DNA from 3 places in the Roseomonas elaeocarpi genome. Region 2 is predicted to be linked to each of the others. Evidence: riboswitches for the same ligand, from Rfam matches in the RefSeq annotation. Region 2 holds a riboswitch; each other region holds the start of a gene.
What was found. Region 2 has a riboswitch for cobalamin ahead of ACFFGY_RS13955 (DUF1636 family protein). Riboswitches for the same ligand answer to the same signal wherever they lie in the genome.
Positions count from the first base shown of each region.

Region 1: linked by a shared signal. The riboswitch ahead of ACFFGY_RS20780 (CbtB domain-containing protein) and the one ahead of ACFFGY_RS13955 (DUF1636 family protein) in region 2 are both predicted to bind cobalamin.
Region 3: linked by a shared signal. The riboswitch ahead of ACFFGY_RS05190 (ABC transporter substrate-binding protein) and the one ahead of ACFFGY_RS13955 (DUF1636 family protein) in region 2 are both predicted to bind cobalamin.

Region 1 is NZ_JBHLUN010000017.1:51,367-61,622, reverse strand. Features, by position in the region: gene ACFFGY_RS20810 (aspartate-semialdehyde dehydrogenase) at 1-230, opposite strand, end outside; gene ACFFGY_RS20805 (M16 family metallopeptidase) at 877-2,253, shown strand; gene ACFFGY_RS20800 (M16 family metallopeptidase) at 2,250-3,572, shown strand; gene pgi (glucose-6-phosphate isomerase) at 3,893-5,494, shown strand; gene ACFFGY_RS20790 (alpha/beta hydrolase) at 5,710-6,705, opposite strand; gene ACFFGY_RS20785 (amidohydrolase/deacetylase family metallohydrolase) at 6,942-8,108, shown strand; cobalamin riboswitch at 8,278-8,496, shown strand; gene ACFFGY_RS20780 (CbtB domain-containing protein) at 8,533-8,727, shown strand; gene ACFFGY_RS20775 (CbtA family protein) at 8,736-9,461, shown strand; gene ACFFGY_RS20770 (histidine phosphatase family protein) at 9,606-10,256, shown strand, end outside.
Region 2 is NZ_JBHLUN010000009.1:63,309-73,564, forward strand. Features, by position in the region: gene cobN (cobaltochelatase subunit CobN) at 1-3,203, opposite strand, end outside; gene cobW (cobalamin biosynthesis protein CobW) at 3,210-4,286, opposite strand; gene ACFFGY_RS13955 (DUF1636 family protein) at 4,283-5,038, opposite strand; cobalamin riboswitch at 5,174-5,423, opposite strand; gene cobU (bifunctional adenosylcobinamide kinase/adenosylcobinamide-phosphate guanylyltransferase) at 5,513-6,013, shown strand; gene cobO (cob(I)yrinic acid a,c-diamide adenosyltransferase) at 6,031-6,690, shown strand; gene ACFFGY_RS13970 (cobyric acid synthase) at 6,840-8,279, shown strand; gene cbiB (adenosylcobinamide-phosphate synthase CbiB) at 8,490-9,470, opposite strand; gene cobD (threonine-phosphate decarboxylase CobD) at 9,569-10,256, shown strand, end outside.
Region 3 is NZ_JBHLUN010000004.1:22,179-32,434, forward strand. Features, by position in the region: gene cynS (cyanase) at 286-747, opposite strand; gene ACFFGY_RS05175 (xanthine dehydrogenase family protein molybdopterin-binding subunit) at 917-3,160, opposite strand; gene ACFFGY_RS05180 ((2Fe-2S)-binding protein) at 3,213-3,710, opposite strand; gene ACFFGY_RS05185 (c-type cytochrome) at 3,928-5,598, opposite strand; cobalamin riboswitch at 6,059-6,341, shown strand; gene ACFFGY_RS05190 (ABC transporter substrate-binding protein) at 6,439-7,650, shown strand; gene ACFFGY_RS05195 (FecCD family ABC transporter permease) at 7,847-8,971, shown strand; gene ACFFGY_RS05200 (ABC transporter ATP-binding protein) at 9,089-9,853, shown strand; gene ACFFGY_RS05205 (outer membrane lipoprotein) at 9,879-10,256, opposite strand, start outside.

The sequences.
Region 1 (10,256 bases), on a different contig from region 2:
ATCGCGGCGCCGGGCGAGAACAGCGCCAGGTCGGTGCCCTTGAAGTCGTAGCGGTCCAGGCTCTGCACGGTCAGGACCTTGTCCTCGCCGAAGGACACCTGGGAGCCCGCGGAACGGCCCGAGGCCAGCGCCACGACCTCATCCACCGGGAACTGGCGCTCGGACAGCGTCTTGAGCATCTCGCGCCCCACCGCACCGGTGGCGCCGACGACCGCGACCTTGAAGCCCATGAGCTGTTTCTTCCTGCGAAAACCGTTGCGAGGCGGGACTTAGGTCCCCGCCCCCCGCCGGCGCAACCCCGCCCCGCTCCGTCCCCTGCCATGCCTCCGACGCCGCCGAGCCGTCATACCGTGGCCAGGAGAGGCGCTGCCTCTCCCGGGCCCTCTCCGCTCAGGGTGGCAGGGCCACCCCGAGACCCCGCCGAGGGTTTGGCGCCGCTTGGTAACCGCAGGTGCTGCGGTTTGATCGGGTGGTACGGGTGGTAAGCGTGTTCGGGCGGAGCCGTGCGCATGTTCAGGTGACCAACCAGGCCGGTAAGGAGGGTGCCCAGTGCCGATCCGGCCACGCGCGTGTTCAGGCAGGGCATGGAGAAGAATCTATCAGGCCGCGCGGGCTGCCCTCGCAGTCGCCGGAGAGCCAGGCTCTCCGGCGCAAGCCGACCGAGGGATGGGCAAGCGCCTGATCGCGGAGGCGCCAACTCCCGGGAGGTCCAGGAACCTCAGGTTCCTGGCGGCTGGGGGTTCGGGGGAAGGCGGAGCCATCCCCTGACACAGCGCCACGCCCGAACACCCGGACGAAGGGAAACACACCGAAACCGTTGCGCACCCATCTCGACGCTGGCGTGATGGCTCATGCGGCCCCATCTTGTCACACAACATGTCCCTGACCCGACGCGCCGCGCTCGCCACCGCGGCCAGCCTCCCCCTCGTCCCGCCGGCGCTGCGCGCGCAGCCTTCGGCCGGGCTTCCCGCCACCGAGAAGCGCCTGTTCAACGCGGGCCTCTGGCGGCTGCCCAACGGCCTGCGCGTGGCGCATGTCGAGAGCTGGCGTGCCCCGGTCGTGGCGCACTACCTGTATTACGGCGTGGGCGCGGGCGACGACCCGGCCGGGCGTTCCGGCACGGCGCACTTCCTCGAGCACATGATGTTCAAGGGCAGTCCGTCCGTGGCCTCGGGCGAGTTCAACCAGCGCGTGGCGCGCGAGGGCGGGCAGGATAACGCCTATACCTCTCGTGATGTGACCGCCTACCACCAGACGGTGGAGGCTTCGCGCCTGAAGCTGATGGCGCACATGGAGGCCGACCGCCTGCGCGCCGTGGCGCTCCCTCCGGATGAGGTTGAGCCGGAGCGCAACGTCATCCTGGAGGAGCGCCGCCAGCGCACCGACGCCAACCCGCGCGCCCGCTTCCAGGAAGCCTACGGCGCCGCGATGTGGGGCCGGCAGCACTGGCACGGCCGCCCGATCATCGGCTGGGAGGAGGACATCCGCGCCATCTCCCGCGACGACCTGCTGAACTTCCACAGCCGCTGGTACGCGCCGGGCAACGCCGTGCTGGTGGTGGCGGGCGCCGTGCACGAGGACGAGCTGCGCCGCGTGGTCGAGGACGAGTACGGCGGCGTTCCCGCCCGCGAGGCCAACCACCGCGACCGCGCCGCACCCCCCGCGGCACCGCTGGAACACCGCCTCGTGCGCAACGACGCGCAGGTGCAGGAAGCGCAGATCATGCGCTCCTGGATCGCGCCGACGCTGACGGCCGGCGACACGGCCCAGGCCGAGCCGCTGGAGGTCTTCTCGCACCTCTTCGGCGGCGGCCCTGGCTCGCGCCTCCATAAGGCGCTGGTGGAAGGCGGCCTCGCCGTGTCGGCCGGCTGCTACTACGACAGCGACGACCTCGGCGCCGGCAACCTCGTGCTCTACGCCATTCCGCGCCGCGACGTGGCGCCGGCGAAGCTGGAAGCGGCGCTGGAGGCGGAGGTCGCCAAGCTGCTGGAAAACGGCGCCACCGAGCTGGAGGTCGCGCGCTCCATCCGCCAGGTCACCGCCGGCGCGCTGCTGGCGCTGGACGGCTTGGGCGCCGCACCCCGCATGTTCGGCCACGTCCTGTCGATCGGCCTCGGGCCGGAGGTGGTGGAGTTCTGGCCCGCCCGCATCCGCGCCGTCACGGCGGATCAGGTGAACGCCGCCGCCCGCGCCGTGCTGCGCAACCCGTCCATCACCGGCTGGCTGCTGCCCGAAGGAGTGAGCGCGTCGTGAGCGATACGTTGACGCAAGCTCCCGCCCCCGCGGGCTTCACCCTGCCGATCCGCGAGATCCGCTCGCCCGGCGGCATCTCCGCCTGGCTGGCCGAGGATCATTCGGTGCCCGTGGTGTCGCTGGCCTGGGGCTGGGACGGCGGCGCCTCGCTCGACCCCGAGGGGCAGGAGGGCGCCGCCGCGGTGGCCGCCGCGCTGCTGACCGAAGGCGCGGGCGACCTCAACGCAGCCGACTTCCAAGACGCGCTGCGCGACGCCGGCATCGGCCTGTCCTTCCATGGCGACCGCGACGGCTTCGAGGGCGGCTTCCGCGCGTTGCGCAGCCCGCCCGGCACCGCCGAGGGCGACGCCCTGCCCGAGGCCGTGCGCCTCGCCCGCCTCGCGCTGACGGCGCCGCGCTTCGACGCCGAGGCCGTGGAGCGCGTGCGCGCCCGCTCCATCGCCGGCGCGCGGCAGGCGCTGGAAGGCCCGCGCGGGCAGGCCAACCGCGCCTTCTGGGCCAACAGCTTCCCCGCCAGCCCCTATGCCCGCCCGCCCGGCGGCACCGCCGAGAGCCTGGCCGCCCTGCCGGCCGACGCGATCCGCGCCGCGGCCGCGCGCCACCTGCGCCGCGCCGGCCTGCAGGTCACCGCCTCGGGCGCCATCACCGAGGCGGAGTTCGGCCGCGCCCTCGACGACCTTTTCGGCGCCCTGCCCGACAGCGACGCCCCCGTGGCCCCGCCGCTGCCGCGCTTCGCCCTGCCGCCGCTGGCCACCGGCGGCGCCCAGGTGGTGACCGTGGATGCGCCGCAATGCGCGGTGATCTTCGGCCAGCCCGGCCTCGCGGTGAGCGACCCTGACTGGGAAGCGGCGCAGGTGGTGCTGCGCGTGCTGGCCGGCGGCGGCTTCTCGTCGCGCCTGATGACCGAGGTCCGCGTCAAGCGGGGCCTGAGCTACGGCATCGGCGCCGGGCTCGACACCGTGGCGCGGCAGGGGCTGATCCTGGGCTCGGTCGCCACCGAGAACGCGCGCGTCGCCGAAACCCTGACCGTGCTGCGGGCCGAATGGGCGCGGATGGCGGCGGAAGGGCCGAGCGAGGAAGAGGTGCGCGACGCGGTGGCCTTTCTCACCGGCAGCCTGCCGCTGCAGTTCACCGACAGCCGCCGCACCGCCTCGATCCTGCTCAGCCAGCGCCGCAACAACCGCGCGCCGGACTGGCTGGCCGGCCGCCCGGCGCGACTCGCGGCGCTGACGCAGGATAAGGTGACCGAGGTGTCGAAGCGCCTGCTGCAGCCCGAAGCCCTGGGCGCCGTGGTGGCGGGCAAGCCGCAGGGCCTCTGACCGGCCGGGCGCGCCGGCCGCAAACCCCGCCGGCCGCGTGCCCCCGACCCGACCGGCCGCCGCCCCCGGCGCCGCGTCGCCCCCCCCCTCCTCGCGCGGCGGCGTGCCGCGACGCCGCGCCACGGGAGGCCCCCCAAGGGAAACCCCCAGGGAAACCTTCAGGGGACCCCCCCCAGGGGAAACCCCAGGCGGAACTGTTGACGTCGCGCGCCCCGCGCCGCATCCCCGGTGCAACGCCGGGCGCGACCGTGCGCTCAGGTGGCAGGAGGGGGAGACGCGCTCCCCCATGACTGCAAGATGCCACGGGAGAGACGGTTCGCATGTCGCAGGATGCCTGGGGCCTCATCGCCACGCTCGCCCGCGCCCCTGAGGCCGCGGCGATCCGCCCGCTCTTCGCCGCAGACCCGCGTCGCGCCGAGCGATTCACCTTCCGTGCCGACGGGCTGCGGCTCGACCTCAGCAAGACGTCACTCAGCGACGAGGTGCTGGACGCGCTGCTGGCGCTGGCCGCCGCGCGCGACCTCGGCGGCCGGCGCGCCGCCATGGCCTCGGGCGCGCACATCAACAGCACCGAGGACCGCGCCGTGCTGCACATGGCGCTGCGCGGCGCGCCCGGCCGCTACCGCGACGGCGCCGAGGATGCCTCGGGCGCGGTGCACGACACGCTGGCCGCGATGCGGCGCTTCACGGAACGCGTGCATGCGGAAGCGCGCTTCACCGACGTGGTGAACATCGGCATCGGCGGCTCCGACCTCGGCCCGCAGATGGTGGCCCGCGCGCTGCACCGGCACGACAGCCCGATGCGCGCCCACTGGCTCAGCAACGCCGACGGCCATGCCTGGGAAGCGATGCGCCACACCCTCGACCCCGCGCGCACGCTGGTGCTGGTGGCTTCCAAGACCTTCACCACCGCCGAAACCATGAGCAACGCCCACCTCGTGCGCCACTGGCTGCGCGACGCGCTGGGCGAGGCCGGGGACCGGCAGCTCGTGGCGCTGTCCACCAACGAGAAGGCAACGGCAGCCTTCGGCGTGCCGGCGGACCAGGTCTTCGGCTTCAAGGACTGGGTGGGCGGCCGCTTCAGCCTGTGGTCCGCGGTGGGGCTGTCGGTGGCGCTGAGCTGCGGCTGGCCGGTGTTCGAGCAGCTGCTGGCCGGCGCCCGCGCCATGGACGAGCATTTCCTCGCCGCCCCCGACCGCGAGAACCTGCCGCTGCTGATGGCGCTGGCCGAGGTCTGGCACGTCGACGGCCTCGGCCTGCGCTCGCGCGCCGTGCTGCCCTATGACGAGCGCCTGTCCCGCTTCCCGGCGCACCTGCAGCAGCTCGAGATGGAGTCGCTGGGCAAGCGCGTGACGGTCGAGGGCCTGCCCGCCGAGCACGGCACCGGCCCGGTGGTGTTCGGGGAGCCCGGCACCAATGCCCAGCACTCCTTCATGCAGCTGCTGCACCAGGGCACCACGCCGGTGCCGGTGGACTTCGTGCTGGTGGCCCGCCCCGACCACGGCTTCCCCGACAGCCACCGCCTGCTGCTGGCCAACGGCCTGGCCCAGGCCGAGGCGCTGCTGCGCGGCCGCGACGCCGCCGAGGTGCGCGCCGAGATGCAGGCCGCCGGCAAGTCGGAGGCGGCGATCGAGCACCTCCTGCCCCATCGCCTCTTCCCCGGCGACCGGCCGAGCACCACGATCCTGATCCCCGAGCTTTCGCCCTTCACGCTGGGGCAGCTGGTCGCCCTGTACGAGCACAAGGTCTTCTGCCTCGGCGCCATCTGGGACGTGAACGCCTTCGACCAGTGGGGCGTGGAGCTGGGCAAGCAGCTGGCCACCGCGATCCTGCCGGAACTCTCGGGCGGCGCGGCGCAGGAACACGACCCCTCCACGACGGCGCTGATCGCCGAGCTTCGGAGCCTCTGGCCGCAGCCCTGAACGGCACGACCTGGGTGGGGTGGCCTGGGTGGGGTGGCCTGGATGGGCCAGCCTGAACGGGGTGGCTTGGGCGGAGCGACCCGGGCGGGGCGGCCTGAACGGCACGCCTTGGGCATGGCGGCCTGAGCAGAGCGGCCCGGGGCGGGTCGGCGCGGGCGGCGACCTGGGCCGGGGAACCTGCCTCCGCCGGGCCAGCCCCGTCGCGCGGCGGCCCGCTACGCGACGCGCAGCGCGGGGTAGGTGAAGAACTCGTGCATCACGTGCCAGATGCGGTGCCGGTTGATGCCGAGCACGGCGATGTGCGCCACGCCCTGCATCATGGCGAACTGCCGGTCCTTGTTCGGCAGCTTCGAGAAGAACTCGAACAGCTCCGCATCCGTGGCGTTGCCGTCGGTCGCCGCCCGCGTCATCAGCACCGGGCAGGTGATCCGCGCCGGGTCCACCAGCGGCATGTTCACCGCCATGTCGAGGTAGGTCCCGCTGGGCGCCCGGTCGCCCAGCGCCAGCTCGTAATCCGCCAGCGCCTGGGCCATGGCGGGCTCGAAGGTCGAGGGATCGTCGCGGCTGAAGATGCCGGTGAAGCTGTCGCGGTTCATCGGCCGGTAGGGCTGCGCGCGGTAGGTCGCCGCCTGCTCGCGCCGGCGCATGATCTCCGGCGCGCCCTCGCCGGTATAGGTGAAGGCGTCGAGCACCAGCCGGTCGAAGCGGTCCGGCGCTTCCATGGCGTAGACGCCCGCCCGCAGCGCGCCGGAGGACTGGGCATAAACCATCAGCGCCCGCGTCCCGGTCACCTGCTCCACCACCGGGAACACCGCGGCGAGGTCCGCCGCGCCGGAGCGGACATCGGAGTTGCTGCCGGTGCGCGAGGAGCGGCCGTAGTTCTCGTGGTCCACGGTCCAGACGTCGAAGCCCAGCGCCGCGAACTCGTCCATGAAGGAATAGCCGGGGTGGCCCGGCACCTGCAGGTCGAAGCCGCCCCGCCCCGAAAAGGACGAGCCGTGCACCAGGAACAGCACCGGCCGGCGCTCCTCGCCTTCCAGGCGCTTGCGATACAGGTAGAGCCGGACCTCGCCCTTCTGGGCCCAGCGCTCCTCGGCCAGGATGCGCGGGGGTTCGGCGGCCATGGCGCGCGGGATGGCCGTGGTGGCGGCCGCCGCCAGGGCCGCGCCCTGGATCAGGCCGCGACGCGCGAGCAGGCTCTGCTGTGTCATCGGGTGGTGCTCTGGACGTTTCGTTGCGGCAATGCTGAACCGCCGGCAGCGCCCTGCCAAGCGGTTTCGGCACCCCCCCACCCGCAGGGGCGAAGCCCCCGACAGGAGTTGCCGTGCGACGCCCCCGCGGGCGCCCGTCGTCCCGATCTTGCAGCCCGGGCGAAGGGCTCTAGGCTCCAGGCCCGCCTGACGGCCGCCGTTTCCCCGCGGCCGCTGCTTCCGGGAGTTCCTCGCCCATGTCCTTCGACCTCATCCTGCGCGGCGGCCGCGTCATCGACCCGTCGCAGCGAATCGACGGCATCATGGATGTCGGCTTCCGGGACGGGCAGGTCGCGCGCGTCGCCCCAGCGCTGGCGGCCGAGGCGCATACCGATGTCCGCGACGTCGCCGGCCACGTGGTCACGCCGGGGCTGATCGACCTGCACACCCACGTCTACGACGGCGGCACCTCGCTGGGCATCGATGCGGAGCACTTCGCGCGCATCAGCGGCGTCACCACCGCGGTCGACACCGGCTCCGCCGGGCCCGGCAATTTCCGCGGCTTCCGCCGGCACGTGATCGAGCGCTCGGCGGTGCGCATCCTGGCCTACCTCCACGTCTCGCACGCCGGCATCTACGGCTTCGACAAGCGCGTCATGGTGGGCGAGAGCGAGGAGATGCGGCTGATGAACCCCGTCGACGCGGTGCGGGTCGCCGACGAGAACCGCGACGTGGTGGTGGGCATCAAGGTGCGCGTCGGCCGCCACGCCTCGGGCACCTCCGGCATCGCGCCGCTCGACATCGCGCTGCAGGTGGCCGACGAGGTAGGCCTGCCGCTGATGGCCCATATCGACCACCCGCCCCCGTCCTACGAGGAGGTGATCGACCGCCTGCGCCCCGGCGACATCCTGACCCATTGCTTCCGCCCCTTCCCCAACGCCCCCGTCACGGCGCAGGGGCGGGTGAAGCAGGCGGTGCTGGCGGCCCGGGCGCGCGGCGTCCTGTTCGACATCGGCCACGGCCAGGGCTCGTTCTCCTTCAAGACGGCGCGCGCCATGCTGGCCAACGGCTTTCCGCCCGACACCATCTCCTCCGACGTCCATGCGCTGTGCATCAACGGCCCGGCCTTCGACCAGGTCACCACGCTGTCGAAGTTCCTGTGCCTGGGCATGCCGCTGGATGAGGTGATCGCCCGCTCCACCGTGGAAGCCGCCCGCGCGCTGAACCGGCCCGAGCTCGGCACGCTGAAGCCCGGCAGCCCGGGCGACGCCACGATCCTGCGCATCCGTGACGGGCAGTTCAGCTACACCGACGTGGTGGGCGAGGTGCTGCAGGGCACCCAGCGCATCGAGTCCGCGGGCGTGGTGATCGCCGGCCAGTGGTGGCACCCGCAGGACGGGCGGGCCTTCAAGGCGGCCGCCTGAACGGCCGCGGCGGCGCATGCATCCCGGGGGGATGGAAACCCTGCGCCGCCGCCGCAAGGCGTGCCGGCGCGCAAGCGGGCCGGCCAACAAGGCGGCCTGTTCCCTGCCCGCAGAATCCGCCCCGGACGCTTGTTGGACCCGGACGCTTGTTGGAAACCGCGCCGGCGCGATAGGGTGGCCGCGCACCGGTCTCGCGCGAGCGAGTGAAAAGGGAACACCGTGCGGCCCCGCCCCGGGGCCAAGTCGGTGGCTGCCCCCGTAACTGTGGGCGGGTCGCCGCTGCTCCGTCTGCCTCCGGGCAGGTCACTGGCACGGGTTCGTGCCGGGAAGACAGGAGCATCGGCCATGACCCGCGAGCCAGGAGACCTGCCGGGGCATGGCCAACCTTCCGGGCCGGCGCGGGGTGCGCCGGCGGAGACCCATCATGACGCCCACCCAGACCCTTTCCGCCCCGGCCAGTGCCGGCACCGCGACCTCCGCCGCCGCGCGCGGCGCCGCCAGCCTCATCATGCTGTGCTTCGGTGCCTTCCTGCTCTGGGGCGTCGGCTTCGCCCACAACGATCGGCTGCACAACGCGGCGCACGACACGCGCCATTCCAACGGCTTCCCCTGCCACTGAGACGCGCGATGTTCGCCCATCTCCGGCACATCCTCCTCGTCGCGGTGCTGGCCGGCCTCATGGCCGGCCTCGTCGCGACGGCCGGGCACCAGCTGAGCACGGTTCCCACCATCCTGGCCGCCGAGGTTTACGAGCAGGCCGCCGAACCCGCCGCCGCGGCACCGCCGCATGACCACGCCGCCGCCGGAACCGAGGCCGGCCACGACCACGCGGCCGCCTGGGAGCCGCGGGACGGGCTGGAGCGGACGCTCTACACCCTGCTGGCGGACGTGCTCACCGGCGTCGCCTACGCGCTGATGCTGGGTGCCGCGATCAGCCTCCGCGGCCAGCCGGTCGACGGACGGCAGGGCCTGCTCTGGGGCTTGGCGGGCTTCGCCGTGTTCACCCTGGCGCCCTCGATCGGCCTGCCGCCGGAACCCCCCGGGATGCCGGTGGCGGACCTCACGGCGCGGCAGCTCTGGTGGGTGGCGACCGCCGCCCTCACCACGCTGGGCCTAGGCCTGGTTCTTCTCGGCCGCAGGCCGCTGCCGGCCCTGCTCGGCGTGGTCCTGCTGGTGCTGCCGCACCTCTACGGCGCGCCGCTGGCGCCTGAGGAAACCTCCGCCGTGCCGGAAGCCCTGATCCACCGCTTCGTCACCGAGGTGATGGTGGTGAGCCTGTTGTTCTGGGCCACGCTGGGCCTCGCGCTCGGCGCGCTGCACGCCCGCTTCCGGCCGCGCGCGGCGCTGGCCTGACAGCTGTTCCGGGCGCCCGAGAAGCGCCCCGATCCCGCCCGCCGCCAACAATCCGCCGCTTGCCGCGTTGCTGCCCAGGAAGGGCCCCCAGGAAGGCCCCCCGGAATGGCCTCTTGGAACGGCCTCTTGGAACGGCGGTGAGCGATGCGGCAGAACTGGCCCGAGCGCCTGTGGATCGTGCGGCACGGGGAAAGTGCCGGCAACGTCGCGCGCGACGCGGCGCAGGCGGCCGGCCTGGCCCGGATCGACCTCGCGCAGCGCGACGCCGACGTGCCGCTCAGCGCCCGGGGCGAGCAGCAGGCCGAGGCGCTGGGCCACTGGTTCGCGGCGCAACCACCCGAGGCAAGGCCGGAGGTGCTGCTGACCTCGCCCTACCGCCGCGCGCGGCAGACCGCGGCACAGCTGCGCCGCGCCGGCGCCCTGCTGGGGGAGGCCCCCGACCTCGCCCCGGACGAGCGGCTGCGGGAAAAGGAGTTCGGCATCCTCGACCGGCTGACCTTCGCCGGCATCCGGGAACTCGAGCCCGAGCAGGCCGAGTTCCGCCGCCTGCTCGGCAAGTTCTACCACCGGCCGCCTGGGGGCGAGAGCTGGTGCGACGTGATCCTGCGCCTGCGCAGCGCCCTCGACACGATCAGCCTCCATCACGGGGGGCAGCGCGTCTTGATCGTGTGCCACCAGGTGATCGTGCTCTGCTTCCGCTACCTCCTGGAACAGCTGGATGAGGAACAGCTGCTCGCCATCGACCGGGCCGAGCAGGTCGCGAACTGCTCCGTCACCGAGTACCGCTTCGACCCG
Region 2 (10,256 bases):
ACCGCGCGCGCGATCTCGGCCGCGCCGCGCCGCCCGTGGCGCATCTGCCCCTCGATCCAGCGCCGGTTGGCGGCGCGCCCCCGGACCACCCGCGCGATCTCCTCCGGCAGCGAACGCAGGCGCGGCGCGTCGGGCCGGCTGGTGTCGGCGTGGTAGAGCGCCGGCGCGCTCCCCTCGGCGGCGGCCGCCGCCGCGAAGCCGCCGGCATGGGCGGCGTAGTCGGGGCTGTCCAGCAGGTCCGTCTCGGCATGGTCCTGCGTGTGGAGAAAGGCTTCCGCCGCGGCGACCCGCGCCCGGAAGGCCGCCGGCGCCGCGACGCCCTCGCGCCCCTGCGCATAGCCCGCCGCCGAACCCTCGACGTAGAGCGCCGCCAGCTCCGCCCGCCCGTTCCAGCCGCCGCGCGCCAGCCGGTCCTCCAGCCCCGTGCCGTACTGTCCCGGCGCCGCGCCGAAGATCCGCACCGCGGCCTCGCGCCGCGCCGCGTCCTCCATCCCCGACAACGCCGCCGCCAGCGGGTTCCAGGCCGCCGCCTCGTCGCGCGCCGCCACCGCGGCGACCGCCATGTCGAACAGCGCGATCTGCGCCGGGAAGGCGTCGCGGAACAGGCCCGAGATCCGCAGCGTCACGTCCACGCGCGGCCGGTCCAGCAGCGCCAGCGGCACGACCTCGACCCCGCTGGCGCGGCCCGAGCCCGCATCCCACAGCGGCACGACGCCCATCAGCACCAGCGCCAGCGCCAGCTCCTCGCCACCGGTGCGCAGCGTGGCGCTGCCCCAAAGGTCGATCACGGCGGAGCGCAGGTGGTCGCCCTGTTCCTGCCGGTGCCGGCGCAGCAGTTCCGCCGCCGCCTTTTCCGCCAGCACCAGCGCCGATCGCGTCGGCACCGTCCTGGGATCGAGCGCGAACAGGTTGCGCCCGGTGGGCAGCACGTCGGCTCGCCCCCGGCTCGGCGCGCCCGCCGGGCCTGGCGCCACCATCCGCCCGTCCAGCGCCGCCAGCAGCGCCGCCGCCTCGGCCCCCGCACTCCGGTCCAGCGCGGCGGCCAGCGCGGCGGGCGCGACCTCCGGGCAGGACCGCTCCAGCGCTTCCAGCAGCAGGGCGCGGCGCTCGGCGGCCGGGGGCTCACCGAAAACGTGCAGCCCGTCGCGGATCTGCATTTCCTTCACGTCGCACAGGTAGGCATCCAGCCGCGCCAGCGCCTGTTCCTCCGACGCCTCGCCGGCTGGAACCTCGGCACCGCTTTCCCGCAGTAGCCCGCAAGCCGCCGCGCGCCCGAGGATCTCGCCCCGCAGCATCGCGGTGCGCCGGCGGTCGAGCCCGTCGGCCGCGGCGTACTCGTCGATCAGCCGCTCCAGCACCGCGCCCTCCGCCCCGAGGCCGGCAGGACGCAGCGGCGGCGTCAGGTGACCGACCGTCACCGCGCCCAGCCGGCGCTTTGCCACCGCCGCCTCGCCGGGATTGCTGACGATGAAAGGGTAGATCACCGGCAGCCCGCCCGCGATCGCCACCGGGGCGCAGCCGTCCGACAGCGCCACCGCCTTGCCCGGCAGCCATTCCAGCGAGCCGTGGGTGCCGAGATGCACCAGGGCATGGATGCGCTCCGCCCGGCGCAGCCAAAGGTAGAAGGCCAGGAAGCCGTGCCGCGGCGGCAGGTCGGGATCGTGATAGCTCGCCTTCCGCGCCGCCGGGTCGCCGCGATCGGGCTGCACCGCCACGAGGCACTGGCCGAGGCGCAGGTGCCGCAGGTGGAAGGCGCCGTCGCGCAGCAGCGGATCGGCTTCCGGTTCCCCCCAGGCCTGGAGGACAGCCTCACGCAGGGCGGCGGGCAAGGTGCGGAAGCCGTCGCGATAGGCCGCCAGCGTCAGCACCGGCCGCGCCTCGCCCCGGCACAGCGCCTCTGCCAGCGCGTCGCTGTCCGGCAGCACTCCGTCCGACTGCGCCCCAGCCGGCGAGGCCGTGTCCGGCGCATCCCCACCGCCCACCCGGTACCCCGCCTCGCGCAGCCGCCGCAGCAGCGCGGCCAGGCTCGCGAAGCTGTCGAGCCCCACGGCGTGCCCTTCCTGCCCGCCGACGCCCGGATAGTCCGACAGCACCACCGCCACCCGCCGCTCACCCGGCGAGGCCAGCCGCAGCCGCGCCCAGTCGGCGGCCCGCTCCGCCGCCAGCGCGATCCCGTCCGGCGAGGGCGCCAGCACGGCGCGGGCGAATTGCAGCCCGGCCACCGGAGGCGCTTCCGTCTTGAAGGCGACCGCGCCGGTGAGCAGCCGCCCGTCCAGCTCCGGCAGGGCGACCTGCGCCGCCAGGTCGCTCTGCCCCAGCCCGCGCGACGAGGCCACCCAGGCGTCCCGCGAGGAGCTCGCCACCACCAGTTGCAGCACCGGCACGCCCGCGGCGTCGAGCGGCGAGCCGGCGTCCTCGCGGCGGGCCGAGAAGGCGGTGACGTTGAGCACCACCGCCGGGCACCAGCCCCGCAAGGACACCGCCACGCCGGCCGCCGTGGCGGCGGTCTTCAAACTGTCCACGAACAGGGCGCGCACCCGCAGGCCCCGCGCCCGCAGCGCCGCCGCCAGTGCCTCTACCGGCGCGGTGTCGCCCGACAGCAGGTGAGACCGGTAGAACACCACCGCCGCCAGCGGCGCGTCCGGCGGGTCCTCGCTGGGCAGGGGATGTTCGCCCCAGGCCGGCAGCCGCTCCACCAGCGCGCCGTCATCCGCGCCGAGCCCGGCCAGGTGCCGCATCAGCCGGATCGCCGAGGCCGCGTTGCGCGGCCCGCCCTCGCGCAGCAGCGCGTCCAGCCGGCCCCACTGCGCCGCCGCCACCGTGGACATCGCCCGCAGCCGCTCGTCGTCGCGCCCGTCGCCGGGAAGCAGCGCCAGCGCGATCCCCTCGGCCCGGCACAGCGCCGCCAGTTCCTCCGCGCCGTAGCGCCAGTATTCCAGCCCGCCCAGCAGCCGCACCACGACGCAGCGCGCCGCCGCCAGCGTCTGCTGAAGGTAAAGGTCCACCGACATCGGGTGGCGCAGCGAAGCGAGCCGCGCCAGTCGCATCTCGGGCACATCCCGCATCCGCTCCCAGGCGCCGGCCACCGCGCCGAGGTCGCTGTCGGAGAAGCTCAGCAGGGCCAGCGGCGCCGGCTCCTGCTCGAGATCCACCGCCGCCTCGGCCTCATCCAGCGTGCGCGCTTCGCGGAGAAGGATGTGCACCGCGTGCTATCCCGCCGCGACCGCGGCGGCGGCGTCCGCCGTAAACGGCGCCGCGATGGCGTCCGCGATCGCGGCCTCGTCCATGCCGGTCTGCGCGATCACCACCACGCGCCCCGCGCGTGCCTCGCCCGGCGTCCAGGCGCGGTCGAAGCCGTGGCGGAAGCGGGCGCCGACGCCCTGCACCTCCAGCCGCATCGGCTTCCCCTCCACCGCCACGTAGCCCTTCATCCGCAGCACGTCGTGCGCTTCGGCGACGGCGCGCAGCCGCGCCACGACAGCCTCGGGGGAGGGCGCCTCGGGCATCACCGCCACGAAGGAGCGGAAGTCATCGTGCTCGTGCGCCCCGTCCTCGGCATCGTGGTGCGAGGGCCGCGCCGCCAGGTCGTCCTCCGCCGCCGCTTCAAGCCCCAGCAGCACCGCGGCGTCGAGGCGCCCGTTCTCGGCCGCCACCACCTTCACCGCGCGCGGGATGGCCGCCGTGATCTCCTCCCGCACGCGCCCGGCCTCGGCGGTGTCCAGCAGGTCGGACTTGTTGAGCACCACGAGGTCGGCCGACATCAGCTGGTCCTCGTAGACCTCGGCCAAGGGGTTGTCGTGGTCGAGCGATTCGTCCGCCGCGCGCTGCGCCGCCACGGCCTCCGGATCATCGGCGAAGCGGCCCGCCGCCACGGCCGGCCCGTCCACCACCGTCACCACCCCGTCCACCGTGACGCGCGACCGGATGCCCGGCCAGTTGAAGGCCTTGATCAGCGGCTTGGGCAGCGCGAGACCCGAGGTCTCGATCAGGATGTGCTCGGGCGGGTTGGGGCGGTCGAGCAGCGCCTGCATGGTGGGCAGGAACTCGTCCGCCACGGTGCAGCACAGACAGCCATTGGCCAGTTCGACGATGTTCTCCTCCTCGCAGCCTTCGATCCCGCAGGAGCGCAGCGTCTCGCCATCGATGCCCAGCGAGCCGAACTCGTTCACGATGATGGCGATGCGCCGGCCGTTCGCCTGCGTCATCAGGTGCCGCACCAGCGTGGTCTTTCCGGCCCCCAGGAAGCCGGTGACGATGGTGGCCGGGATCTTTCGCACGTCGCTCATGAGGCGTTCTCGCTCGTCTGGGGAACTGGTGTTGCCTGGGGAATCGGTGTCCGGGTCGCCGTTGCCGGGGAAGTCGATGCCTCGAGGATCGGTGCCTGAAGGCCCGGTGCCGGGGAGATCGGCACTTGGGAGACCGACGCCTGGGGGACTGACGCCTGGGGGACCGACGGCTGAGGAACCGGTGCCTGGATGACCGACGCCCGCGTGGCGGGAGCAGGGTCGCCCGCCGGGGTGAAGGGCGGCACGCGGCCGAGGACCGCGTGGCGCAGCGAGGCCGGGCGCTTCGACGGCATCACCGTGCCCGTCGCCGTGGCGGCGTAGGCGCGCCCGTAGCTCACGAGGTCCGCCCCCATCGCCGGATCGAGCCCCGCCAGCAGGTACTGCCACTTGCCGGGCGCCGTGAGGGCGGCCGAGCAGCCGCGCTCGCAATTGGCCATGCAGGTCGAGGCGCGCAGCACCACCGGCGCCTCCGGCGCGGCGGCCAGCGCCGCGGCCACGGCGTCGAACAGCTTCTGCCCTTCCGGCACCTCGCCCTCGCCCAGCGCGAGGCCGGCGCGGCAGGTGGTGCAGACGTGCAGGGTGGTGACCGGCGCGGCCGGGGCGACGGCGGTTTCCGGTGCGGATGGGGCAGGGCGGCCGGAGCCCTGGTCACCCGGGGCCGGCGCGGTCGCGCCAGCGGCCAAGGCGCGCTCATGCGATGTCACGGCGTCGGCCGGCATGTCGGGCGGCGGCAGAAAGGCGGCTTCTGGCAAAACGTGATGATCCCGACGCGCAGCAACCCGGGATGCGTGGGACCGCCCTGAACACCGCCCGCTGGCGGCACGCAGGGTCGGCGCCGGGCACGGCGGCCAGGCACCTCTGCCCGCCGGGGCACCCCGCCCGGTGGCACGATCGAGACGCGGATGGCAGGTCTCCTGGCTCGCGGATACAGGCGCGTCCCGGTCGCCTTCCCGGCCGCCCGGAGGGGGCCAGTGGCTCTGGATCAGGACGCTCTCCGCCTACAGTTGCGGGGGCAGCCGCGGTTTTGGGACCTGAGGTGTCCGGCCGGCGATGCGCACCGGCCAGACACGGAACGGGCCCCGGACCGCGTTCCCTTTTCATCCCCCTCGCGGGGGAACCATCACGGCCTGAGGTCGTAGGCGGCGCCCGGGGTGCGAGTCAAACGATCTTCGCGCCGCCCCGGCCCGCCCTTGGCGCCGCGCCGCAAACCGCGCAGTTTCGCGCGCATGAGCCTTACCCTGGTTCTCGGCGGCGCCCGTTCCGGCAAGAGCCGGCACGCCGAGTCACTCTTCACCGCGCTTCCCCAGCCCTGGCTCTACCTCGCCACGGCGCAGGCCTTCGACGACGAGATGCGCGAGCGCATCGCCACCCATCGCGAACGCCGCGGGGCGGAATGGCAGACGGTGGAAGCGCCGCTGGACCTGCCGGCCGCCCTGCTGCGCGCCCGGACGCAGCCGGCGCTGGTGGACTGCCTGACGCTCTGGCTCAGCAACCTCCTGCTCGGTGAGCGCGACCTCGACGCCGCCGCGAACGCGCTGGAAACGGCGCTGATGCAGCGCACCGCCGCCACGGTCTTGGTGTCCAACGAGGTCGGCCTGGGCATCGTGCCCGACAACGCGCTCGCCCGGCGCTTCCGCGACGCCGCCGGCACGCTGCACCAACGCCTGGCCGCGCGGGCGGACCGCGTGGTCTTCACCGTGGCGGGCCTGCCGATGGTGGTGAAATGACGGCCGGCGAATCGTCCATGCGCGACGATGCCCCTGCCGCACCCGCGAACACGGCCGCGCCCGCAGCCAGCGACACCGACGACGAGGCCGCCCGCCACCGGCGCAAGATGGCCGCGCGCAAGGCGGTGCAGGATGCGGAGGTCGCCTCGAAGACGGTCGAGAAGGGGCTGCTGCTGGTCAACACCGGCGCGGGCAAGGGCAAGTCCACCGCCGCCCTCGGCCTGCTGCTGCGCATGGTGGGGCACGGGCGGCCCTGCGGCGTGGTGCAATTCATCAAGGGCGCCTGGAGCACCGGTGAGCGCACCGTGCTGGAAGGCTTCGGCCCGCTGGTGGAATGGCACTCGATGGGGGAAGGCTTCACCTGGGAAACCCAGGACCGCGCCCGCGACGTCGCCGCCGCCACGGCCGCCTGGGAACGGGCGCTCGCGATGATGGCGCGCCCCGACCTTGCGCTGCTGGTGCTGGACGAACTCTGCATCGCGCTGCGCTACAGCTACCTCGACACCGGCGCCGTGGTGGCGGCACTGCAAGGCCGCCGGCCCGACCTCCATGTCGTGGTCACCGGCCGCAACGCGCCCCAGGCGCTGCTCGACGCCGCCGACCTCGTGACCGAGATGCAGCCGGTGAAGCACCACTTCGCCGCCGGCGTCCGGGCGCAGCAGGGCATCGAGTTCTAGCCCATGCACGGCCAAGGATGGCAGCGGGCTTGTCGCCCGATGCACAGCGGCGGAAGCCCGGGCCACCCGGCAGCCGTTGCGCCGTGCCAAGCCAGGGCAGGGGGCGGCCTGCCGCCTCGCCGGAAGGGCTGTCCGTGACCCGCGCGATCATGTTCCAGGGCACCGGCTCCTCGGTCGGCAAGTCGCTGATCGTGGCGGGTCTGGCCCGCGCCTTTGCCCGGCGCGGGTTGCGCGTGCGTCCCTTCAAGCCGCAGAACATGAGCAACAACGCCGCCGTCACCGCCGATGGCGGCGAGATCGGCCGGGCCCAGGCGCTGCAGGCCCGCGCGGCCGGCGTGGCGCCCACGGTCCACATGAACCCCGTGCTGCTGAAGCCTCAGAGCGAGACGGGCTCCCAGATCGTGGTGCAGGGCCGTGTCCACGGCACCGCCAGGGCCCGCGACTACCAGCTGATCAAGCCGACGCTGATGCCCCACGTGCTCGACAGCTTCGGTCGGCTGCGCGAGGAGGCCGACCTCGTGCTGGTGGAAGGCGCCGGCAGCGCTTCCGAGATCAACCTGCGCCGCAACGACATCGCCAACATGGGCTTCGCCCGCGTGACCGCGACACCCGTGGTGGTGATCGGCGACATCGACCGCGGCGGCGTGATCGCCAGCCTCGTCGGCACCCACACAGTGCTCGACGACGGCGACCGCGCCACGGTCCGCGGCTTCATCGTCAACCGAATGCGCGGCGACCCGACCTTGTTCGCCGAGGGCATGACCGAGATCGCCCGCCGCACCGGCTGGGCACCGCTGGGCCTCGTGCCCTTCCTCGACGCCGCCCGCCGCCTGCCGGCCGAGGACGCGCAGGACCTGGCCGCCCCACGCAACCCCGACGCGGCGCTGCGTATCGCGGTGCCGGTGCTGCCCTGCATCAGCAACTTCGACGACCTCGACCCGCTGGCCGCGGAGCCGGGCGTGGAGCTCCTTCTCCTGCGCCCCGGCACGCCGGTTCCCGCCGGCTGCGACGCGGTGATCCTGCCCGGCTCCAAGGCCACGATCGCGGACCTCGCGGCGCTGCGGGAGGCGGGATGGGACATCGACATCGCCGCCCATCGCCGGCGCGGCGGCGCAGTGCTGGGGCTTTGCGGTGGCTACCAGATGCTCGGCCGGACGCTCTCCGACCCGGAGGGGATCGAAGGCCCCGCCGGCACCGTCGCCGGCCTCGGGCTGCTGGCGGTGGACACGGTGCTGACCGGCACCAAGCGGCTGAGCCCGGCCACGGGCCACAGCCTCGCCGACGGCGCGCCCTTCACCGGCTACGAGATGCACATGGGCCAAACCGGCGGTCCCGACGCGGCACGCCCGCTGCTGCGCCTGGCGGACGGCCGCGACGACGGCGCGGTGTCAACGGATGGGCTGGTGCGGGGTACCTACGTCCATGGGCTGTTCGGGGATGACCGGCAGCGCGCCGGTTTCCTGGCCTCGCTGAACCACGCCGCAGCACCGCGCCACCACGAGGGCGAGGTCGAGGCGGCGCTGGACGCGCTGGCCGCGCACCTGGAACGGCATATCGACCTGGACCGTCTGCTGTCCATCGCCGCCTGACACGCGACGCCCGGCGCGTCAGGGCAGGGTCAGGCCGGCGCGGCGATGCTCGGACGGCAGCCCGGCCGCACCCGCCGCCACGGCGGAAGGCTGCGCTCGCGGGAGTCGGCTGGAACAGCGGAAACGCCGTTCAGCCCGCCAGCGCCAGCACGGGCCGCGCGATGGAGAGCTGCACCGCGCAGGCCGGCCGGAACAGCGGCCCCCACCCGTTCAGCCCGCCAATGCCAGCCCCAGCACCAGCGCCGCCACGGCGCAAAGCTGCACCGCGCAGGCCAGCCGGAACAGGTGCAGCGCCCGCCAAAGGTCCGCCACCCCCGCCTCCGCGCACCCGTCGCCCATCCAGCCGTCCTCCACCCGCACGCTGCCGTAGACGCGCGGCCCGGCGAGGCGCAGCCCCAGCGCCCCGGCAATCGCCGCTTCCGGCCAGCCCGCGTTGGGGGAGCGATGCCGGCCGGCGTCGCGCCGCACCGCCCGCCAGGCACCGCGCGCATCCGCCCCGCGCGTCAGCGCCGCCGCCGCGATGATCCACCCCGCCGCGAGGCGCGAGGCCGGAAGGTTCACCACGTCGTCGAAGCGCGCCGCGGCCCAGCCGTATTGCTCGTAGCGAGGTGTCCGGTGACCCACCATGCTGTCGGCGGTGTTGGCGGCCTTGTAGCCCGCGATGCCCGGCAGGCCCGCCACGCCGCACCAGAAGGCCGGCGCCACCACGCCGTCGGAGAAGTTCTCGGCCAGGCTCTCGATCGCCGCCCGCACCACCCCGGCCTCGTCCAGCACCGCGGTGTCACGCCCGACGATCATCCCCACCGCCCGCCGTCCGCCCGCGAGGCCGTCGCGCTCGAGCCCTAGCGCCACCGCCCGCACGTGCGACCAAAGCGAGCGCTGCGCCGGCAGCGTCGCCGCCAGCAGCGCCAGCACCGGCACCGCCGCCCAGGCATCGCCGAGCCGGAACAACGCGAACTGCATGAGGCCGCAGGGCAGCACCACGGCGACCAGCAGCACCGCCTGCGCCACCACGCCGAGGGCGTGCCGACGGTGCGGCGGGTCCCCCGGCCGGTTCATCTTCCGCTCCAGCCATGCGATGAGCGCACCCATCCAGACCACCGGGTGCCGCACGGCGCGGAACAGCGCGTCGGGGTAGCCGAAGGCGGCCTCCAGGATCAGAACCAGCAGCAGAACAAGAAGGTTGAGCACGTGAAGCCGCTTCGGGTCGGAATGGTGTCGGGGCGGACCCTCGCGTGAGGCGCGGGCAGGGGGCTAGCACGGCGAAGCGCCCGGCGGCAGAGCGCCCGGTGCCCGCTGGAGCACGGGGCGAGGCACCGGCGCCGCCCACCGGCGCCACCTTGCGGGAGCACGGCGGCAGCCTCGCCGCGGCCCGCGCCCGCTTTCCCGAAGCGCCGGAGCCCTGGATCGACCTGTCCACCGGCATCAACCCCTGGCCCTATCCCGTGCCGCCGCTCCCGCCCGAAAGCTGGGCGCGCCTGCCCGAACCCACCGCCCAGGCCCGGCTGGAGGCCGCCGCAGCCCGCGCCTTTGGCCTGCGCGACCCGGCGGCCGTGGTGGCGGCGCCCGGGACGCAGCTGCTGATCGGCCTGCTGCCCCGCCTGATCCCCGCCGCCGCGGTCGGGGTGCTGACGCCCACCTACAACGAGCACGCCGCCAGCTGGGCCGCGGCCGGGGCGCGGGTGGTTCCCTGCGCCGAGCCCGCGGCGCTGGCCCGTCATCCCGTGGGCGTGCTGTGTAACCCCAACAATCCCGACGGGCGCCGCCACGATCCGGCGGCGCTGCTCGGCCTGGCGGCGAGGATGCCGCTGCTGGTGGTGGACGAGGCCTTCGCGGACATGGAGGACGCGCCGGGCCTCAGCCTCGCGCCCTCGCTGCCGCGGGAAGGGCTGGTGGTGCTGCGCTCCTTCGGCAAAGCCTACGGGCTGGCCGGTCTGCGCCTCGGCTTCGCGCTGGCCCCGCCCAGGCTTGCGGCGC
Region 3 (10,256 bases), on a different contig from region 2:
CGCCCGCCGGGCCGATGCCCGCCGCAACAACGTCCGTTGCGACGACATCTGTTGGAACACCACCAGCCCGAAGGCCACGGCCGGCCCGGTGACGCGCGGCGGAGGGTTTCGATGTGGCGGCACGAGTCCCTCCGGAAAGGCAGCCCGCAGACTACACCCGCGCCCCACCCGCCCGAACAGCCCCCGGGCCTGGCGGGAGCCGCCCGGCAAAGAACCGGCCACACGGTTCCCGCGGATGCCCTGCGCCCGACGGACGTCCCAGGGTCATCCTTGGGCGCCTCGCCCTCAGTACTGCTTGTAGGGCAGGAACTTGCCGCTCATGGTGATGGCCACGCGGTCGCCGGCGTTGTTGGGCTCGCGCTCGAGGTTCATGCGGAAGTCGATGGCGCTCATGATACCGTCGCCGAACTCCTCGTGGATCAGCGCCTTGAAGGTCGTGCCGTAAACCGAGATCAGCTCGTAGAAGCGGTAGATCAGCGGGTCGGTCGGCACCGCGGTGGGCAGCGAGCCACGGTACGGCGGCTGCTGCATCAGCTTCACCTCGTAGTCGCTGAGGTCGAGTTCGGCGCCGAGTGCCTCGGCGGCCGCCTTCGGCAGCGGCATCTGCCCCATCAGCGCGGCGGTGACGTATTCCTTGCTCAGCTCGCTTCCCGCGGCGTTGACCAGCGCGGTCAGCCCTTTCCAGCTCAGGTCCCGCTCGATCTTGAGGCGGACGATCTTCTCGGTGAGTTCGGCGCGTGCGGTCATGCGTGTGGTTCCCCAGGGCTCGGGCGGTGCGGCGCCCGCCCTGCAAGAAGCTTGCCCGGCGCAGACGAAGCGTTCCGCACGTCGCGGGCAACGCCGCCCCGGAGGCCGCCGACACCCCGGCCGCGAGCGGTGCGGACACGCCCACCGGCCGGGGCCCACCCGCCCGCGCTCACACCCCGATCGCCGCCTTCACCCGTTCCCGCGTCAGCGGCAGGTCGCGCAGCCGCACGCCCGTGGCATCGGCGATGGCGTTGCCGATCGAGGCCCCGGTCGGCCCCTGCCCGGTCTCGCCGGCGCCCAGGAAAGGCAGGCCGGGACGCTCGATGATGTGCACCTCGACGCTCTCGGGAACATCCTCGAAGCGCAGGATCGGGTAGGTGGACCAGTCCACGCTGGTGATCGCGCCGTCGTCCCAGGTCGTGCTCTCGTACAGCGTCCAGCTCGAGGACTGCAGGATCGCGCCCTCGACCTGGTTGCGCAGGCCGTCGGGATTCACGACCTGCCCGCTGTCCACCGCCGCCACGGCGCGGATGAGGCGCGCGCGGCCGGTCTCGTGCGACACCTCGACCTCGGTGGCCACGGCGCAATAGGCGGCGAGGTTCTTGTAGCGCGCGAAGGCGAAGCCGTAGCCCCGCCCGCGCGGCGCCCGCTGCCCGGCCTTCCAGCCGAAGCGCTCGGCGGCGGTGGCGATCACCTCGCGGGCGCGGGCATCCTCCATGTGCCGCAGCCGGAACTCCACCGGGTCGGCCCCGGCGGCGCGCGCCAGGTCGTCCATGAAGGTCTCGATGGTGAAGACGTTCATGTAGGCACCGAGCGAGCGCATCGCCGAGATGCGCAGCGGCATGTCGCGCAGGAAGTGGTTCACCACCCGCGCACTGGGCAGGTGGTACAGCGGGATGCCGTTGCGGTCGCCAGCCCCCTCCGGCTGCGGCGCGGGTTTCGGCACCGGGATCGGGAAGGGATCGGCCACCAGCTGCGCCGCCAGCAGCGTGCCGGCGGAACCAGGACGCATGTTGTGCGAGTTGCTCCACACGCCGTAGTCCCAGTCCACGATGCGGCCCGAGGCGTCGAGCGCCGCCTCCACCTCGGTCACCATGCCCGGGCCCAGCGGCTCCCAGCCGTTCTCCTGCTCGCGCATCCACTGAAGGCGGATGGGCCGCCCCGGCACGGCGCGGGCGATCAGCGCCGCATCGGCGGCCGCGTCGTCGGCGCCGTTGTGGCCGTAGCAGCCCGAACCCTCGGTATGCACCGCGCGCACCTTCTCGAGCGGCAGGCGCAGCATCTCCGCGATCGCGGCACGGTCGGGATAAACGCCCTGCGTGTGCGTCCACACCGTCACCGCCCCGTCCACCCAGTGCGCCACCGCGCAGGACGGGCCGATCGAACCATGCGCCTGGTAGGCGCGGGTGTAACGCGCCCGCAGCCGCTTCACGCCCTCGACCGGCTTCCGGTTGTCGAGGATCGGGATGTCCTCGGTCGGCAGCGACTGCAGCACCTGGAAGATGTCGCCCTGTCTGGGCAGCGCCGGCCCCGGCTGCCACTGCGCCGCGGCGGACAGGGCGCGCATCGCCTTGATCGCCTGCCATTCCTTGGTGGCCACCACGGCCAGGAAGTTGCCCTCGCGCACCACCTTGACCACGCCCGGCATCCGCTCGACCGCGCTGCTGTCGAGCGCCCGCAGCGTGGCACCCGGCCCCGAGGGCCGCACCACCCGCGCGTGCAGCATCCCCTCCGGCCGCATGTCCTGGACATAGGCGGCCCCGCCCGTGACCTTGGCCGGGATGTCGAGCCGCTGCACCGGCGTGTTCATCACCCGGAAGCTCTTCGGGTCCTTCAGCGGCGAGTTCGGCTGCGCCCGCCCGCTCAGCGCCTCAGCCGACACCAGCGCGCCGTAGTCGATCCGCTGTCCCGCAGGCCCGATCACCGCGCCGCTCTCGGCCCGGCAGCTGGCGGCATCGACGCCCCAACGCCCCGCCGCCTCGGACAGCAGAATCGCGCGCACCTGCGCCGCGGCGTTGCGGATCGCGGTGCCGCTGTCCTGCATGGAATGGCTGCCGGCGGTGTAGCCCTCGTTCGCCGTGCGCCCGGTATCCGCGGTCACCATGGTGATCCGCCCGGGCGCGACCTCCAGCTCCTCGGCCGCCACCTGCATCAGCGCGGTGCGGATGCCCTGGCCGAGCTCCGCCTTGCCGGTGAACACCGTCACCGCCCCGTCCGCACCGATCCGTATCCACGCATCGAGCGCCGGGCTCGACTGGAGGCTGCCCGGCAGGCGCGGCTTGCCGTCGGGCTCCTGCGAGGCCGCCGGATGCGCCAGCGAGAAGCCGAGCACCAGCGCCCCGGCCCCGGCGATCACGCCGCGCCGCGTCAGCGCCACCCCGCCCGCGGCGGGGGCCCTGGTCCAGGCGTTCATGACACCACTCCCATCCACCGGACGCCCGCCGCGCCTCCCGTCCCGCGCGCCCTCACCGCACCACGCTCCCGCCCGCCGGCGTGGCGTCGGCCGTCTGCATCAGCCCCGCCGCGCGTCGCACCGCGCGCAGGATGCGCGCATGGGTGCCGCAGCGGCACAGGTTGGTCTGCAGCTGCGCCCGGATCTCTTCCTCCGAGGCGCGGGGATTGCGCGCCAGCAGCGCCTGCGCCCGCATCATCATCCCCGGAATGCAGTAGCCGCACTGCGCCGCCTGTTCCTCGATGAAAGCGCGCTGCATCGGCCCCGGCGCCTCGACGGTGCCCAGCCCTTCCAGCGTGGTCACCTGCCGCCCTTCGGTGAGCAGGATCGGCGTGACGCAGGAAAACACCGCCTCGCCATCCACCATCACGGTGCAGGCGCCGCACTGACCCAGCCCGCAGCCGTACTTCGCGGCGTTGAGGCCGAGCTCGTCGCGCAGCACGTAGAGCAAGGGGGTGTCGGGCTCCGCCTCGACCACGTGCCGCTGCCCGTTGACGACCATCGTCACCATCTGGCGCTTCCTCTCATCCCGCTCCGGCATCGGGGCCGCCGCCCGGAGCCCTGTTCTTCAGCGTCTGGTTCCCAGGGTCTGTTCCCTGGGGTCTGTTCCTCGGGGTCTGTTCCTCGGGGTCTGTTCCTCGGGGTCTGCCGTTCAGGCCCCGGTCACGAGGCCCCGGCACTACTCCGCCGCCGCCTTCCTCGCGGCACGGCGCCCCGGAACCGGCCCTTCATGGCCGGGCCGGCTCGGCCGGCGCGTCGCGCGAGGCTACCATGGGGCGGGACGAGGCGCGGTCACGGTCTCGCGCCGCCCGCACCTGATCCTCCACCTTGTCCCAGCCCGGCCGGCCGGGCGCAAAATCCGCCCGCAGGTAGCGCGCCAGCGCCGCCAGCTGCGCGTCGTCCAGCGTGCCGCGGAAGCCCGGCATGATCGGCGCCCGCTCCCCCGCCGAGGCCGGCAGCCCGTTCAGCACCACGTTCAGCAGGTTTTCCGGCGAAGGTCCGGTGACGCCGGTGCTCAGCGCCAGGTTCATGCCGCCGAAAGGCAAGGGGCGCCCGGCCTCGTGGCAGGTGGCGCAGGTCGCGGCGTAGATCGCCCGCCCGGCCTCGTTGCCGTTCGCGGCGGTGCCCGTCGCCGTGGCGCCCACCGTGGCGGCCGGGGCGGGGGTGCCGTTGGCGGCATCGGTGCCGGTGGCGGTGACGCCCGGGGCGGCGCCGGCCGGAACCGTGCCGCCCGAACGCGTGCCCGCGGCCGTGGCCCCGGCACCCGCCGCGCTGCCGCCGGCGGGAGACCCGCTCGCCACCTGGCTGTCGCCCGCCACCGGCCGCGCGCCCGGCCCGCCGCCCCGCGCGCGCTCCAGCGCCGCCTGTGCCTGCCGCTGACGCTCCGCCGCGGGCACGCCCATGCGCGACACCACGTAGTGCGCGATGGCCCGCACATCCTCCTCCGGCACCGAGGCAAGGTTGCCCACCACCGGCGCCATGGCCCCGCGCGCCACCCCGTGCTGCGCCTGCCACCCGTGGCGGAGGTAGTCGGCCATCGCCGCCTCGGTCCAGGGCACGGCGGCGGGCGAGGCCGCGTTCAGGGCATAGGCGTGCCAGCCCTCGGCCTCGCCGCCCGCGAAATGCGCGTCCTCGCGCTCGGCGCCCAGGGCGTTGCGCGGGGTGTGGCAGGCGCCGCAATGGCCCAGCCCCTCGGCCAGGTAGGCGCCGCGCTGCCACAGCGCGTCGGAGGTCCCACCGGGCGTGGCACCCGGCGCCGCAACGGGCGTGGCCCCTCGGGCCGCGTCCGGCGAAGCCGCCGGGGCGCCGCCGCGCGCCGCCAGCGCCTGCGCGCCGTCCGCCGGCGCCGGGATCGCCCGCCCGCCCTCGCGGAAGAACAGCAGCTTCCAACCCGCCAGCACCCAGCGCTGGTTCAGCGGAAAGGGCAGGTCGTTCGCGGGCGCCGTGGCCCGCACCGGTTCGCGCGTCATCAGGAAGGCGTAGAGCGCGTGGTTGTCCGCATCCGTGGTGCGGGTGAAGTGGTCGTAGGGAAAGGCCGGGTAGAGGTGCTGCCCGTCGCGGTCCAGGCCTTCGCGCATGGCGCGCGTGAAGGCCGCCTCGCTCCAGCGGCCGATGCCGGTGTCGGGGTCGGGCGTGATGTTGGTGGAATACACCGTGCCGAAGGGGGTCGGCATCGGGAAGCCGCCGGCGAAGACCTTACCCCCCGCCGCCGTGTGGCACACGTTGCAGTTGCCGATCGCGGCCAATTCCGCTCCGCGGCGCACCACATCCGCGTCGAAGCTGCCGGGCGCCGGCGGCGTGACCGGCGCGATGGCCGGGTGCCAGGCATAGGCCGCGAAACCGCCCACGCCGAGCACCACCGCCGCCAGTCCCGCGAGGAGGAAGTACCGTGCCCGCATGCTGCGGCATCCCGTTCTGATCGTTCTTGTTTCCCGGGAAGAACACGCCGTTCCTGGGCCTCCCCGCCCGAGGCGGCGCGGGCCGAAGTCCCGCCGTTCGTGCTGCGCGGAAGGCTCCGCCCGCGCAGGCTTCAGGTCAACGCGCCCGCCCATCACGGCTGACGGAGCGTTCCGGCGCCGATACGTCCCGGCCGGCACCCTCGCCGTGCTGGCACCTCGCCTGGCTGCCCACGCAGGCCACTCCCCCTCCTGCGGCAGGCCTCGTTGCAGCCGCGTCTGGCCAGCGGCCGATGGCCGAACCCCGACTTGTCCCTGCGCCCACCATCGGACGGGAAAGCGGCACGTCGCACCCGCTTGATAGATACGTTATAACATGACAGACCATCGAGCCATGCCGCCACGCCTCGATCCCACGGCCGCTCACCGACCGTCCGGCCTTGCCGCGCCCACGCCGCCGTGGCTAGCTGCACCGGTCGACGGTCCCGCGCGAGCGGGTGAAAAGGGAACACCGTGCGTTCCGGCAGGGCCCCGCGCCCGGGAACAAGTCGGTGGCTGCCCCCGCAACTGTCAGCGGCGTGCCGCTGGCCCGTCCGTCACGCCGCAGCGGCGTGGCGGGTCACTGTGCCGCCCCGGGCTGCTGCCGGGGAAGCGCGGGAAGACAGGGCCGGTGGCGGGGCGCATCCGGTCAAACCCGGCTGCCACGCGCCGCGAGCCAGGAGACCTGCCGTCGTCGCGCCATCATGCCGCCGGGCGGGGTGCTCCGGAGGCAGGAGAGTTCCTGTGACCCACGCCCCGCTCCACCCGCGCCCGGCCGTCCCCGCATCCACCCCCGCATACCCCTTGGCAAGCGCCACGGCCGCCCTGCCCGCGGGGTCGGCCCCGACCGCCCGTCGCCGGCGCTTTCCCGCGGCGAGGCTCCCGGCCGCGATCCTGGCCGCCGCTACACTGCTGGCGCCGCTCCTGGTCACGCTGGCCCCGGCCACGCCCGCCCAGGCCACGCCCACCCGGACCGAGCCCACCCAGGCCGATCCCACAAAGGCCGATCCCGCCCAAAAGGAACCCAGCCAGACCGGACCCACCCAGACCGGGCCCACCCAGGCCGGGCCCACGCGCTACCCGCTGACGCTCAGCAACTGCGGCCGCGACGTCACCTTCCCCCACGCGCCGCAACGCGCCGTGTCGATCGGCCAGAACGAGACGGAGATCATGCTCTCGCTCGGCCTGGGCGACCGGCTGGTCGGCACCGCCCTCTGGGTCGGCCCGGTGCTGCCCGAACTCGCCGGGGCGAACGCGCGCATCCCGCGCCTGGCCGACAACGACCCCAGCTTCGAATCCGTGGTGGGGCGCGAGCCCGACCTCGTGACCGCGCAGTTCGAATGGCACCTGGGCCCGCACGGCGCGGTCGGCCGGCGGGAACAGTTCGACGCGCTCGGCATCCCCACCTACGTCGCCCGCACCGACTGCACCGGCAAGGACAACAGCGGCTCCGGCGACGGTGTCCGCCGCACGCCCTTCGATCTGTCGCAGCTCTACGGCGAGATCCGCGACCTCGCCGCGATCTTTGATGTGCAGGACCGGGGCGAGGCGCTGATCCGCAAGCTCCAGGCGCGCGAGGCCGCGGCCGTCGCCGCCGTGGCGCCGCTGCGCGGCCGGGCGATCCCGACGCTGTTCTGGTTTTCCTCGCGCGACGTGGCGGGCGACGCCTTCGTGGCCGGCACCAATGGCGCCCCGGCCGCGATCATGCGCATTCTCGGCCTGCGCAACGTCATCACCACCGAGGACGAGTGGCCCACGGTGGGCTGGGAAACCATCGCCGCCGCAGCACCCCGCCTGATCGTGCTGGGCGAGATGTCGCGCCGCCGCTTCCCCGCCGACGACGCCGCGGTGAAGCGCCGCTTCCTCGAAACCGATCCCGTGGCGCGCGAGATCCCGGCGGTGCGGGCGGGGCAGGTCATCACGGTCGACGCGCAATCCATGAACCCGACCATGCGCACGATCGACGGCATCGAGGCCGTGGCGCGCGGCCTCCAGAACCTCGGCACCGCGCCGTGACGCCCTGGCACGGGATACCGGCCCCCGCCCGCCCGGTCGGATCCGGCGCGCGTGCCCACGGCGGCCGGCGGCAGGGCGGGGCGACCGGCGCGCCCGGGCACCAGGTGGCGCAGCCGCCCAACAGCCCGCCCGCCGCGATGCGCCCGCCGGGGCTGCGCCCTGCCGCGCATCCGGCCACCCCCGGCGGATCACCGGCTTGAGCGCCCCCCTCGCCCTCCCTTCCTCGCTGCGCGCCCGGGCCGCGCGGCTGCTGCCCCTCGACGAGGCCCGACGCGGCGCGGCGCAGCGGCGGCTGGCCACGGTGCTGCTGCCCGCCTCGCCGCTGATCCTGGCGCTGGCCGTCGCACTGGCGGTGTCGGCCGGCGAGATGCGCATCCCGCCGCTCACGGTGCTCGAGGCCATGGCCAACCGCCTCCTCGGCGCGGGCTTCCCCGTGTCGCGGCTGCAGGAAGGCGTGATCTGGGACTACCGCCTCAGCCGCGCGCTGATGGCCGCCTGCCTGGGCGGCGGCCTCGCCACCGCGGGGGCGGTGCTGCAGGCGCTGCTGCGCAACCCGCTGGCGGAGCCCTACGTGCTGGGCATCTCGGCCGGCGCTTCCACCGGCGCGGTGGCGGTGGTGATCCTGGGGCTGGGCGCGGGCACGCTGGGGGCGTCGCTGGGCCTGCCGCTCGGTCTCCCCTTGGGCGCCTTTCTCGGCGCCGCCGTGGCGCTGGCAGCCGTGGCGGCGCTGGCCACGGCGTCCGGCGGCGGCAGCGAGCGCGTGATCCTGTCCGGCGTGGTGGCCTCGCAGCTCTTCAACGCCGCCACCGCCTTTATCGTCACCACCGCGGCCAATGCCGAGCAGGCGCGCGGCGTGATGTTCTGGCTGCTGGGCAGCCTCGGCGGCACCCGCTGGCCCGACCTGGCGCTGGCCGCCCCGGTGGTGCTGGGGGGCGCCGCGGTCTGCCTGCTCCACGCCCGCGCGCTGGACGCCTTCGCCTTCGGAACCGACGCGGCCGCGGCGCTGGGCATCCCGGTGGGCCGGGTCCGCGCCACGCTGTTCGCCACCACCGCGGCGCTGGCGGCGGTGCTGGTGGCGATCGCCGGCACGGTGGGCTTCGTGGGACTGGTGGTGCCGCACGCCGCCCGCTTCCTGGTGGGCCCGTCGCACGCCCGGCTGCTGCCGGCCTCGCTGATGCTGGGCGCCATCCTGACGGTGCTGGCGGACCTCGCCTCGCGCACGCTGGTGGCGGGCCAGACCCTGCCGATCGGCGTGGTCACGGCGCTGTTCGGCGCCCCATGCTTCGCGCTGATCCTGTGCCGTGCCCGGCGCGCGCGATGAGGCGCAGGCCATGAAGCCACGCAGCGATCCCGCCCTCCGCCCCGCCGGGCATCACCCCGCGGCAACACGCCCCACCCCCGCCGCGCCGCGCCCGCACCGCCGCGCCGGACGCGCCCGATGACGCTGGCCACCGAGCGCGTCCGCTGGTCCGCCGGCGGGCGCCTGATCGTGGACGGCGTGACGCTGGAGGCCACGCCGGGCCGGACGCTGGGCCTGCTGGGTCCCAACGGCTCCGGCAAGTCGAGCCTGCTGCACCTGCTGGCCGGGCTGCGCCGGGTGCGCAGCGGCGTGGTGACGCTGGATGGCGGCGACCTCGCGGTGATCCCCCGCCGCGACGTGGCGCGCCGCGTGGCGCTCATGGCGCAGGGCGCCGACACCGACACGCCGCTGACGCTGGAGGAGGTGGTGCGTCTCGGCCGCACGCCCCACCGCGCCGCGCTGGCCGGCTGGACCGAGGCCGACGAGCAGGCGGTGGAACAGGCGCTGCGCGAGACCGACCTCCTCGCGCTGCGCGCCCGCCGCTGGCAAACGCTCTCGGGCGGCGAGCGCCAGCGCGCCCAGATCGCCCGTGCCCTGGCGCAGGACCCGCGCGAGCTGATCCTGGACGAGCCCACCAACCACCTCGACATCCGCCACCAGCTCGAAATCCTGGCATTGGTGCGGCGCCTGCCGGTGACCGCGGTGGTGGCGCTGCACGACCTCAACCTCGCGGCGATGTTCTGCGACCGGCTGGCGCTGATGCAGAACGGCCGCCTCGCCGCCGCCGGCACGCCCGAGGCGGTGCTGACGGAAGCGCGTATCGAGGCGGTCTTCGGCGTGCGCGCCCGCGTCGCGCTCTCGGCCGATCACGGCCGGCCGCAGGTGCACTACCTCCCCGGTTGAAAAACCGCCGCGCGGGCGGCCGCGTTCAGCGCGCGAAGGTCGGGAAGCTCGGAAATACCGACCGGTCGCCGGTCGCCGTGCCCGCCGGGGTGCTCGCGGAAGCAGACGCCGCGCCGGTGGACGCGTCGCCGGACGTGCCGGCGGCGGTCCCGGCGCCCGCCCCCGTTCCGGCCGCCACGGTTCCGGCCACCGTCGCGCCGGCCCCGACCGAGCTGGCCCCCATCGGACTGGCTCCCGTCGGATTGGCGCCTGCCGAACCGGCCGCTGCCGGGCTGGTCCCCGCCGCCGCGGCCTCCGCCTTTCCCGCGCCGCCGCCCGTATCATCGGCCAGCGGCGGCAGCGGCGCCGACTGCACCGGGGTCGCGGGCGGCACCGCGTTGCCCAGGAGGCCGCCCGTCGCCAC